One region of the Mesorhizobium sp. B2-7-3 genome, then DNA from elsewhere that is predicted to be linked to it. Evidence: predicted binding sites of a transcription regulator. Region 1 holds the regulator's gene; the other holds the start of a gene.
The links. The regulator LexA, encoded in region 1, represses DNA repair genes until DNA is damaged. The targets are predictions, from matches to a motif close to TGTTCNNNNTGTGTTCNG.
Positions count from the first base shown of each region.

Region 2: a site for LexA is predicted at 4,489-4,506, ahead of recA (recombinase RecA). Genes of this name have one in related genera too.

Region 1 is NZ_VFTY01000017.1:34,085-39,904, forward strand. It holds gene FJW04_RS28005 (ABC transporter ATP-binding protein) at 1-570, opposite strand, end outside; gene FJW04_RS28010 (ABC transporter substrate-binding protein) at 629-1,615, opposite strand; gene FJW04_RS28015 (GntR family transcriptional regulator) at 1,765-2,538, shown strand; gene lexA (transcriptional repressor LexA) at 2,949-3,692, shown strand; gene FJW04_RS28025 (ComEC/Rec2 family competence protein) at 3,686-5,820, opposite strand, start outside.
Region 2 is NZ_VFTY01000013.1:90,883-96,702, forward strand. It holds gene FJW04_RS25635 (glutathione S-transferase family protein) at 1-167, shown strand, start outside; gene alaS (alanine--tRNA ligase) at 393-3,059, opposite strand; gene recA (recombinase RecA) at 3,331-4,431, opposite strand; gene FJW04_RS25650 (carbohydrate kinase family protein) at 4,713-5,657, shown strand; gene FJW04_RS25655 (pseudouridine-5'-phosphate glycosidase) at 5,735-5,820, shown strand, end outside.

The DNA.
Region 1 (5,820 bases):
CGCTTGCATGACGATTTCGGCCGTGCGCGGGTCGAGGGCCGCGGTGTGCTCGTCGAGCAGCAGCAAGTCCGGCGATCCGCCGACCGCCATGATCAGCGACAAGGATTGCCGCTGCCCGCCGGAGAGCAGGTCGACACGCGTGTCGAGACGATTTTCCAAACCGAGACCCAGTATCGACAGGCGTTCCCTGTAGGATGCAAGCCGGGTGGTGTTCAGCCCCGGGCGCAAGGTGCGCTTTTGGCTGCGCAAATCGGCCAGCAGCATGTTTTCCGCAACCGTCATGCTGGCGGCGGTGCCGCGCATCGGGTCCTGGAACACGCGCGCCAGTTTCGCGGCGCGCTTGTGCACCGGCATTGCAGTCACGTCGGCGCCGTTGATCAGGATCTGGCCGGAATCGAGGATCAGGGCGCCGGAAATGGCGTTGAGCATGCTGCTCTTGCCGGCCCCGTTGGAGCCGATGACGATGCCGAACTCTCCGGTGGCCAAGGACAGGCTGAGACCGTCCAGCGCGACCTTCTCGTCGGCCTGGCCCTTGTAGAACACTTTGCGCGCGGATCGAATCTCGAGCATCGTTTCTCCCTGACCTCGGGATGACGGCGCCGACGCCGTCACCCCAGCAGTTCCGATGTTAGTCGACGATGCAGCCGCAATCGGCCATTGAAGCCGGTATCTCTATGCCGAACGCGGCCATCGCCTTGCGCGAGATCGTTGCCATGTGGTCCTTGTAGGCCGGGCGCGACGGCGCGATCGTCTTGGGATCCTTGCCCTTGAGGATCTCGGCGGCGATGTTGCCGGCGTTGACGCCGACCTGCGTGTAATTGACCGCGAAGCTCGCCGGCACGGTGCCGTTGCGGACCGCACTGTCATCGGAGTTGACGACCGGGATACCGGCCTGGCGGGCGGCCGCGGAGACAGCGGCGATCGCCGGCTGGATCAGGTTCGAGGCCGGGCCGTAGATCACGTCGGCCTTGCCGGCGAGCGAAGCGATGCGTTGCTGGATGTCATTGACGTTGTCGATGCCGACCTCCACCACCTCGAAGCCCGCGGCCGGTGCCGCCGCCTTGATCTTTTCGACCAAGGCAACGTCATTGGCCTCACCGGGATTATAAGGCACGCCGAAGCGCTTGGCGTTCGGCAGCAGCTTCTTGGTGAAGGCCATCACCGCGGCGACGTCCTGCAGATCGCTGGCGCCGGTCATGCCTTCGTCTCCGGCGTCCCATGACGGCACCAGCTTGGCCGCCACTGGATCGGTGACCGCGGCAAAAACGATCGGAATGCCGGAACCGGCGAGCGCTTTCTTGGCGATCTGCGAGACCGGCGTGGTGATGGTGTAGATCAGCTTGGGCTGCTCGGCCTGCAGCTTGGCGATCATCTGCGGCACCAGCGATGCATCGAAATTGGTGTGGCTCTCCGTGTAGACGACGTCCTTGCCCTCGACGAAGCCATTATCCGTCAGCGCCTTCTTGAAGCCGGCTGTGGCGGCGTTCAATTGCGGATGCTCGCCGAAATTGGCAATGCCGATACGGATTTGATCGGCCGCGGCACTGCCGGCACCGACCATCAATGCGCCTGCCAGGGCCAAACCCGACAACCAAGCGGATTTCGACTTCAACATCATTTCCTCCCAGATTTGATCAGGGCCGCTTGGAAACGCGGCTACTACGGCGATCATGGTCAGTCCGCCGGTCTGTGTCAAACATTATATATAATTGTTGCTGTGCCTCAATATCATATATACTTTCGCCAGACGACGGATTGATCACCATGCGGGATGAAACGAGTTCCACAAAAACGGAAGCCGCCTATCAGCTGTTGCGGCGCGACATCCTGACCACGCGCCTCATGCCCGGCGCCCCGCTCAAACTGAGTGCGCTGCGCGGCACCTATGGCGTCGGCTGGACACCGTTGCGCGAAGCCCTGTCGCGGCTCGAGGCCGAACGCCTGGTCACCGCGATCAGCAATCGTGGTTTTGCCGTGGCTCCGGTGTCGCGGGCCGAGCTGGAGGATCTGGCACGCGCCAGGATGGTGGTCGAGATACCCCTGTTCCTCGAATCGATGGAAAAAGGCGGCAGGGAGTGGGAGGATGCCGTGGTCACCGCCCACTACCGGCTCTCGCGTTGCAAGACGGCGGTCGACGATCCCTCGGACGCGGCCGTCGACAGATGGGACGAGAACCACGAGGCTTTCCATGCGGCGCTGCTGAGCGCCGCCACATGCGACTGGCTGTTGCGGTTCCGCTCGACGATCTCGGATCAGCTGCGCCGGCATCATCGCTTTCTTGGTCTGGCGCCGACACTGCGGGCCGCGGCCGGCCTCAAGGATGGCTATGAAGAGGCAATCGAAGCGCTACGCGAAGCGATTGCGATCGAACACCATACCGCGATCATGGAAGCGGCGCTCGACCGTGACGTCGAGCGGGCCAAGGCGCTGATGACGGCGCATATCGGCTACACACTGCACGTCTATGTCCACAGCGAAGACAGCGGCGCTACCAGATACGCCGCTCGCGCCGGCAGCTTGAAGGCGGGTTCGGGATAACTTCAGCGCTTCCGCGACGCCTATTCGAACGCGCTGGCCGGAGTGCGCCGAACGCCCCGATCCATGGCCGCCCGAAGCTACCAATCGTTGGCATTTTGGTTTCGTTTCGTTCCGCGAATAATGGCTCCGCGATTTATACGTCCTTCCGAGGAGAAGCCTTCCAACTAACTGATGCCAAAGCCTCGTCGGCGGATGGGCCACAGGCCATTAACCAAAACGATTTCAATGCGCCTGCCGACGGCGGAAAGGACTGGTTGCCGCCCGCCGTCGCGGGCAAAAAACTTCAGACCCCTTAACAAATTCATTAAACTTTAAACGGTTGCAGAACACAACTGGAACAGATAGTGTTTGTTCTGGGTTTGTTTTTTCGATTCTGGTTCAACCTTTCGTTCAATGTCTTGGGGGCCGCCATGCTGACACGCAAGCAACATGAACTGCTGATGTTCATCCACGAACGGCTCAAGGAAAGCGGGATACCGCCTTCCTTCGACGAGATGAAGGAAGCACTCGATCTTGCCTCCAAGTCGGGGATCCATCGCCTGATCACGGCGCTGGAGGAGCGCGGCTTCATTCGCCGGCTACCCAATCGGGCGCGCGCGCTGGAAGTGCTGCGGTTGCCGGACTCGATCGCGCCGGGCCTCAATGCGGCAAAGAAGTTCTCGCCAAGCGTCATCCAAGGCAGCCTTGGCCAAGGCAGTCTCGGACGCCAGATCAGGCCGGCCGCTGCGCCTTCGCGCCTGCCCGCGGCCGGCAACGACGACGATGCGGTTTCAGCCGTGTCCATCCCGGTCATGGGCCGTATCGCCGCCGGTGTGCCGATCGATGCCATCCAGCATCAGACGCATTCGATCTCGGTGCCGCCGGACATGATCATGGGCGGCGAGCACTATGCGTTGGAGGTCAAGGGCGACTCGATGATCGAGGCTGGTATCTTCGATGGAGACACGGTCATTATCCGCAATGCCGACACGGCAAGCCCGGGCGAAATTATCGTGGCACTGGTCGACGAAGAGGAAGCGACACTGAAGCGGTTCCGCCGCAAAGGCGCTTCGATCGCGCTCGAGGCCGCCAATCCAGCCTACGAAACGCGCATTTTCGGGCCGGACAGGGTCAAGGTGCAAGGCAAGCTGGTCGGGTTGATCAGGCGTTACTGAGCCGGCTTGCCATCGGGCTTGTCGGGTTTTTTGTACGGCGGCAGCCCCCTCGCCTCGCGTGAGAATTTTCGCTGTTCGTGCCAGGGCCGGTATGGTCCGTCGATGGCGAATGCGATCGCGGCCCGGGTCGTGGCCGACTGGGGATTGAAGAAGACGGCAGCGCTTCCCTTGCGGGCGAGCTGCCGTTTGGTGACGACGAGAACCAGTGGATTATGGCAGGCGTCATAGGCGGTTGCGTCGTTGACGATGATCAGGTCGGCGAAAGCGCAGGCTTTCCAGGTGGTCTTGCGGTCCTCGACATAGGCAATGATCGCGCCGGAAGGGTGCCTGGCAAGGCACAGGCCTTCGCGGCAGTAGAAGGGCGATCCCGGCGGCAGGTCGGTGGGACTGGCAACATCGAATTGCCTGTCTGTCGTGTCGAACATTTCCGGTTTGACGATTGTTTCGGAGATCAGGGCGCGCTTCCAGTTGTCGGTTGCGAATTCGTTCGGACGTTCCCGGTTGACGGCCAGTTCGCCATTGCCGATCGGCAGCGCGACCAGCCGCGCATCTTCCGAGATCAGCACATCGGGCGCGCGTGTGTGCGACACAATCAACAGGCCGGCAAGCGCGAATGGCAGCGCCGCGAGCCGCAGCCATGTCGTCGCCATCGTCGCGATTGCCAGCGCGACGGTGACCAGCAGCACGGATTGCTGCGAAATCAGCCCGACTCCATCGACCGGAGAGCGCTCCGATATCCACGCCGACACGGCGATCATAGCTGTCAGGCCCTTGCCCATGAGATAGAGAGCCGGCCAATCCAGTCCGAATGGCATCAGCAGGGCGCTGGCGACGGCCAGGAACATCACGACCGACACGATCGGCATCACGGCCAGATTGGCGAACAGGCTGAGCGGCGATACCCGCTGGAAATGCCAGATGGCAAACAGTGCCGTGGCGCTGCCGGCGATAATGGACGTCATGGCCAATCCTCCTGTCGCCAGCAGGAATTTTCGCGTCAGGAACCCCGCCAGGGATCGCTTTGGCGGCGGTGGCCGCGTCTTTCCCGCATGGTGATCGGCCCAGCCGGCATAAGCGCCAACCAGGGCCGCGGTCGCGGCGAACGACATCTGAAAGCTCGGGCCGACGACCTCGTGAGGCGAGACCAGGATGACGGCGATCGCCGAGATCGCCAGATTGCGCATGGTCAGGGCAGCGCGATCGAAGAAGACGGCAATCAGCATCACCGCCAGCATGATGAAGCTGCGTTCGGCGGCAACGACGACACCGGAAATGATGAGATAGGCCGCGATCGAGAACAGTGCGGCGGCGGCCGCGTATTTCTTCACCGGCCGGCGCGCGGAAAAGTCTGGAAACAGCGCGAAGGCACCACGCAGCAGACCCATGATGGTGCCGGCCACAAGCGCCATATGCAGTCCCGAAATAGAGATGATGTGATAGATGCCGGTACGCCGCATCGCTTCATTGATTTCATCGGGTATGCCGGCGCGCACGCCGACGATCAGCGCCGCCGCGATCTCGCCTTCAGCGCCGCCGACGCTGCCCCTGATGTGGTCGGCGATGGATTCGCGGGCATTTTCGATGCCTGAAAAAAGGCGAGCCGATAGCGGCATCTCACCGTCGTCGGCGGAAACAACCGTCGGATTGCCGAGAAAGAAGCCGCTGCCGCCGATGCCGGCGAAATAGCTGTCGAAAGAGAAGTCGTAGCTGTCCGGCCGCACCGGGCCGGTCGGCGGCAACAGTTTGGCGTAGCCTGTGATGAGCGAGCCGGCGGTCATTCCCGGCGGTATCTTGCGTGCGGAAAGCCGGACCCTTTCCGGTGCATAGCGCAGTTTCGGCCGGGCGGTCGAAATCACGTCCATGGTCAGCCGGATGCGGCCGCTCTCCATCTCTTCGAGCGAGACCACGCGGCCGGTCAATTGCGTGGAGATTTCCGAACCCAGCATCCGGGTTCCGGCTCGCCATGTTTCGACCTTCGCCGCGAGCAGGCCCAGCGCGCACAACAGCACTGCCATGAAACACAGCTGGGTTTTCGACCAGGAACGCGAGACGAAAACACAGACCGCCATCAGCACCACGACCGCGACGGGTTTTGCAAAGTCGGGCTCGGATGCCAGCGAGAAATAGG
Region 2 (5,820 bases), on a different contig from region 1:
AGCTGACCCTGGCCGATCTGCACGCGGCGCCGATCATCGCCTACTTCGTCAAGGTTCCAGAAGGGCGGGGATTGCTGGCGCAGTTTGCAGGCATCTGGGATTTGTATTTGCGAATGGCTGGCCGCCCGAGCTTCGTGCGTACCGAAAAAGCGTATAACTCGAGGTGAGCTTCCTCGACGTCGCGCCGCCCCTGCCCTGCCGGGCATTTCTCCCCGTGAACGGGGAGAAAGAGGCTGGTCGCGTTGTCGGCGCTCTTCTGCAACGAGGGCGATTGGCGAAGGGCGCGACGAAAGCGCCCTTCTCCCCGTTCTACGGGGAGAAAATGGCGGCAGCCAGATGAGGGGCAGCGCTGCCCCAAGAGAAGGGATCCCGCCTGGCCCCACGCATGGTAGCTACGCTGCCTCGAGCGCCGCCCTCACTGCCGCGATCGCATCATCGGCCCTCGACGCATCCGGGCCGCCGGCCTGCGCCATGTCGGGGCGGCCGCCGCCGCCCTGCCCGCCCAATGCGGCGGAGGCCACGCGAACAAGGTCGACAGCGCTGAAACGGCCGACGAGATCATCGGTGACAGCGACCACGACGCTCGCCTTGTTGTCTTCTCCGGCGCCAACGAACACGACGACGCCAGAACCCAACGAAGTCTTGCCGGCATCGGCCAGCGGCTTCAGGTCCTTTGGCGAGACACCTGACACCGCCTTGCCGAGAAAGCCGACGCCAGCGACGATCTCGTTGGCGGCAGGAGCATCAGCAGGCGACCCACCGCCCAGCGCCAGTTTCTTGCGCGCTTCGGCCAGGTCCTTTTCGAGCTTCTTGCGCTCTTCGAGCAGCGCTTCGACGCGCGCTGGCACATCTGCGGGCGAAATCTTAAGCGTCGCCGCCGTGGTCTTCAGGCGTCGGTCCTGCTCATCGAGATGCCTGCGCGCGGCCTCGCCGGTCAATGCCTCGATGCGGCGCACGCCGGCGGCGACAGCACCATCCGAGACGATGCGCACCAGGCCGATATCGCCGGTCGCCCTGACATGCGTGCCGCCGCAGAGCTCGACCGAATAGGGCCGGTTGGCCTTGGCGCCATGCAAGCCGGTGCCCATCGACACGACGCGCACCTCATCGCCATATTTCTCGCCGAACAGCGCCATCGCGCCCTCGGCAATGGCGTCGTCGACCGACATCAGGCGCGTGGTCACCGGGCCGTTCTGCACGACGATCTCGTTGGCCATGCGCTCGACCTCTTCGAGCTCCTGCGCGGAGATCGGCTTGTTGTGCGAGATGTCGAAGCGCAGACGCTCGGGTGCGACCAGCGAACCCTTCTGCGCGACATGGGTGCCCAGCACCTCGCGCAACGCCTCGTGGATCAGGTGCGTCGCCGAGTGGTTGGCGCGCAGCCGGGAGCGCCTGGCATGATCGACCTTAAGTTCGACCGCGGCACCCGGCCTGACCGTGCCGGCGACCACCTTGCCGAGATGCACGAAGAGGCCATCGGCCTTCTTCTGCGTGTCGGAAATCTCGATCGAGAAGCCCTCGCCCGAGATTATGCCGGTGTCACCCATCTGGCCGCCGGACTCGCCGTAGAACGGCGTCTGGTTGACGACCACGGCGACCGCATCGCCCTTGCCGGCGCTGTCGACGGTCTTGCCGTCCTTGACCAGCGCCTCGATGAGGCCTTCCGCCTGCTCGGTTTCGTAGCCGAGGAATTCGGTGGCGCCGGTCTTTTCACGCACGGAGAACCAAACCGTCTCGGTGGCGGCCTCGCCGGACCCGGCCCAGTGCTTGCGCGCCTCCGCCTTCTGCTGCTCCATCGCATTGGTGAAGCCGGCAAGGTCGACCGAGATGCTGCGCTGCCGCAGCGCGTCCTGCGTCAGGTCGAGCGGGAAGCCATAGGTGTCGTAGAGCTTGAATGCCGTTTCGCCATCGAGCATGTCGCCGGCGCCGAGCTTCTCCGTCGCCTCGGACAGCAGCCCGAGGCCGCGCACCAGCGTCTTGCGGAAACGGGTCTCCTCGAGTTTCAGGGTCTCGGCGATCATCGTTTCGCCGCGTGCCAGTTCGGGATAGGCCTGGCCCATCTCGCGCACCAGCGCCGGCACCAGCTTCCACATCAGCGGCTCGTTCGCCCCCAGCAACTGCGCATGGCGCATGGCGCGGCGCATGATGCGGCGCAGCACATAGCCGCGGCCTTCGTTCGACGGCAGCACGCCGTCGGCGACCAGGAAGGAGGACGAGCGCAGATGATCGGCAATGACGCGATAGGACGCAACCGTTTCGGCGTCGGGCGCGCGCCCAAGTGCCGAGGACGCCGCATCGATCAGATGACGGAACAGGTCGGTCTCGAAGACGCTCTCCACCCCTTGCAGGATGGACGCCATGCGCTCCAGGCCCATGCCGGTGTCGATCGACGGGCGCGGCAGGTCGACGCGCTCCTCTTTCGTCACCTGCTCATACTGCATGAACACCAGGTTCCAGAATTCGAGGAAGCGATCGCCGTCTTCCTCGGGACTGCCGGGAGGTCCACCCCAGATGTGCTCGCCACGATCGATGAAGATTTCCGAGCATGGTCCGCAAGGACCGGTGTCGCCCATCGCCCAGAAATTGTCCGAGGTCGGGATGCGGATGATGCGATCGTCGGAGAAACCGGCGATCTTCTTCCAGAAGCCAGCCGCCTCGTCGTCTGTGTGATAGACAGTGACCAGCAGCTTGTCCTTCTTCAGCCCGAACTCCCTGATGATGAGGTTCCAGGCAAGCTCGATGGCGCGCTCCTTGAAATAGTCACCGAAGGAGAAATTGCCGAGCATCTCGAAAAAGGTCAGGTGGCGCGCGGTATAGCCGACATTGTCGAGATCGTTGTGCTTGCCGCCGGCGCGGACGCTTTTCTGGGCTGTGGTGGCGCGCGAATAGGGCCGCTTCTCCAAACCGGTGAAGACATTCTTGAACTGCACCATGCCGGCATTGGTGAACATCAATGTCGGATCGTTGCGCGGCACGAGCGGGCTCGAGGCCACGACCTCGTGGCCTTCCTTGCGGAAATAGTCGAGAAAGGTCGACCGGATCTCGTTGACGCCACTCATGGATACTGCCTTTTCAAGAGAGCCGCCGGCCGGACCGGCGGGAGATGGCTCTATATTTTCTAGAAGATGGAGCTGGCCTTTTAGCCGTAGCTCTTGACCCTGTCCAGAAACACGGAATTGGGCCAATTCGCGCTTTGCACCGGCACTTGCGGGGCCGCCCAAACGAAAACCGCCGGCGCGAAGGCCGGCGGTTTGGAACGCGGTACTACAGAACTCTGTTACTTAAGCATTGACTAATAGTCTGGATTTATGGCCAAATTCTGACCGTTGCCTACATCGCGCCGGCTTCGTCCTCAAAACCGTCGTCGCCATTGCCCTCGGAGCCACCATTTTCGAGAAACTTTTCGGCGATCAATCCGGCATTCTGCCTGAGCGCTAGCTCGATCTCGCGCGCGGTATCGGGATTGTCGCGCAGGAACAGTTTCGCATTCTCGCGGCCCTGGCCGAGACGCTGCGAATTATAGGAGAACCAGGCGCCCGATTTCTCGACCACGCCGGCCTTGACGCCGAGGTCGACCAGTTCGCCGGTCTTGGAGACGCCCTCGCCATACATGATGTCGAACTCGACCACCTTGAAGGGCGGCGCCAACTTGTTCTTGACCACCTTGACGCGGGTCTGGTTGCCGACGACCTCGTCACGATCCTTGACCGAGCCGATACGGCGGATGTCGAGGCGAACCGAAGCGTAGAATTTCAGCGCGTTGCCGCCGGTCGTGGTTTCGGGCGAACCGAACATGACGCCGATCTTCATGCGGATCTGGTTGATGAAGATGACCATGGTGTTGGAGCGCGAGATCGACGCGGTCAGCTTGCGCAGCGCCTGGCTCATCAGGCGGGCCTGCAGGCCCGGCAGCGAATCGCCCATCTCGCCCTCGATCTCGGCACGCGGCGTCAGCGCCGCCACCGAATCGACCACCAGCACGTCGATGGCGCCGGAACGCACCAGCGTGTCGCAAATCTCGAGCGCCTGCTCGCCGGTGTCGGGCTGCGAGATCAGCAGGTTTTCAAGATCGACGCCGAGCTTGCGGGCGTAGACCGGATCGAGCGCGTGTTCGGCATCGACGAAGGCGCAGATGCCGCCCTTCTTCTGGGCTTCAGCCACGGTGTGCAGGGCCAGGGTCGTCTTACCGGAGCTTTCCGGCCCATAGATCTCGATGATACGGCCGCGCGGCAAGCCACCGACGCCGAGCGCGATGTCGAGGCCGAGCGAGCCGGTCGGCACCGTTTCGATCTCGACGACCTGCTCGTTGGCGCCGAGCCGCATGATCGAGCCCTTGCCGAAAGCCCGCTCGATTTGCGACAGCGCCGCATCCAGAGCCTTTGATTTGTCCACTGCCTTATCCTCTACCAGCCGCAAAGAATTCTGAGCCATGATACATCACCCCTTGGTCGTCAATGAAGGCCGGACAATCCGTGATCCCTGCCATTTTGTACCTTTTTTGTTCTCATTTGGCAAGGGGTGACAACCAACTGAAAAACAAGCGATATCGCGATTTGTTCTTTTTTTGTCTCGCAAACCCTGGCACGAACGGGCTCCGCATTGGGCCAGACGGCTCGATCGTATCGCCCGACCGAATCGCCGACCAGCATGCGAAGCTCTGTCGCGCACTCTAGCGCTTGTGCGGCCGCAACAACAAAGGTCATATCGCCACCATGGTGGAATCCCCGAAGATCCTGGCCGTGGGCGGCGCCCATATCGACCGGCGTGGCCAGGTGTACGGTCCCTATGTGCCGGCAGCCTCCAATCCCGGCACGATGCGCGAGGATGTCGGCGGGGGCGTCTTCAATGCGTTGCGCAGCATGGTGCGGCGCGGCGTGTCGGCCTCCCTGGTGTCGATGCGGGGCGGCGATGCGTCGGCCGATACGGTTTCACGGGCCATCGCCGAGGCAGGCATCGCCGATCTTTCGGCGGTGTTCCTCGACCGTACCACGCCGAGCTACACGGCATTGATCGATCGCGAGGGCGAATTGATCGTCGGCTTTGCCGACATGGCACTGTACGACCTGGCTTTTCCCAAGCAGATCAGGCGTTCCAAGATACGCCAGGAGGTGGCCGCCGCCGATGCCATCCTGTGCGACGCCAATCTGCCGTCGGCCGCCCTGGAGCGGCTGCTGTCGCTCGCCGCCGGTAAACCGGTTTTCGCCATCGCGATTTCGCCGGCGAAGGTAATGCGGCTGATACCGGTTCTCGGCGGGCTGGCCCAGCTCTTCATGAACCGGCGAGAGGCCGTCGTGCTGGCCGGTGTCAATGCAGCGGCCGCCGAGCGGGAAATGGTCGACGGGTTGCGGTGCAGCGGCCTTGCCAGCGGCGTGGTCACGGCCGGCAGCGGCCCTGTGCTGGGTTTCGATGAGACAGGCGCCTTTTCCATCCTGCCGCCTGCCCCCAGAAAAGTCGCCGATGTCACCGGCGCCGGCGACGCGCTGGCAGGTGCAACGGTCGCAGCACTGCTGCGGGGCCAGCCGCTGCGCCACGCCGTGCGCGAGGGCGTCGCCGCGGCAACGCTGGCCATCGAAAGCGCCGACGCGGTGCCCGAATTCACCGCGGCGAGCTTCGCGGAAGCGCTGGCCCTTGTGCCGGATGCCAGGGAAGTGGCATGAGACCCGGCAAGTTCATAACGCGCGGTGAAGCTACGCTTTCCTGATGGATGCGCCGCACTCCGGATTGGAGATCAGAGATGACGCCAGAGACCGCCCGCCCCTTCATCGATGTCCACGCACCGGTGGCGCAGGCCCTGGCCGCCGGGCGCCCGGTGGTGGCGCT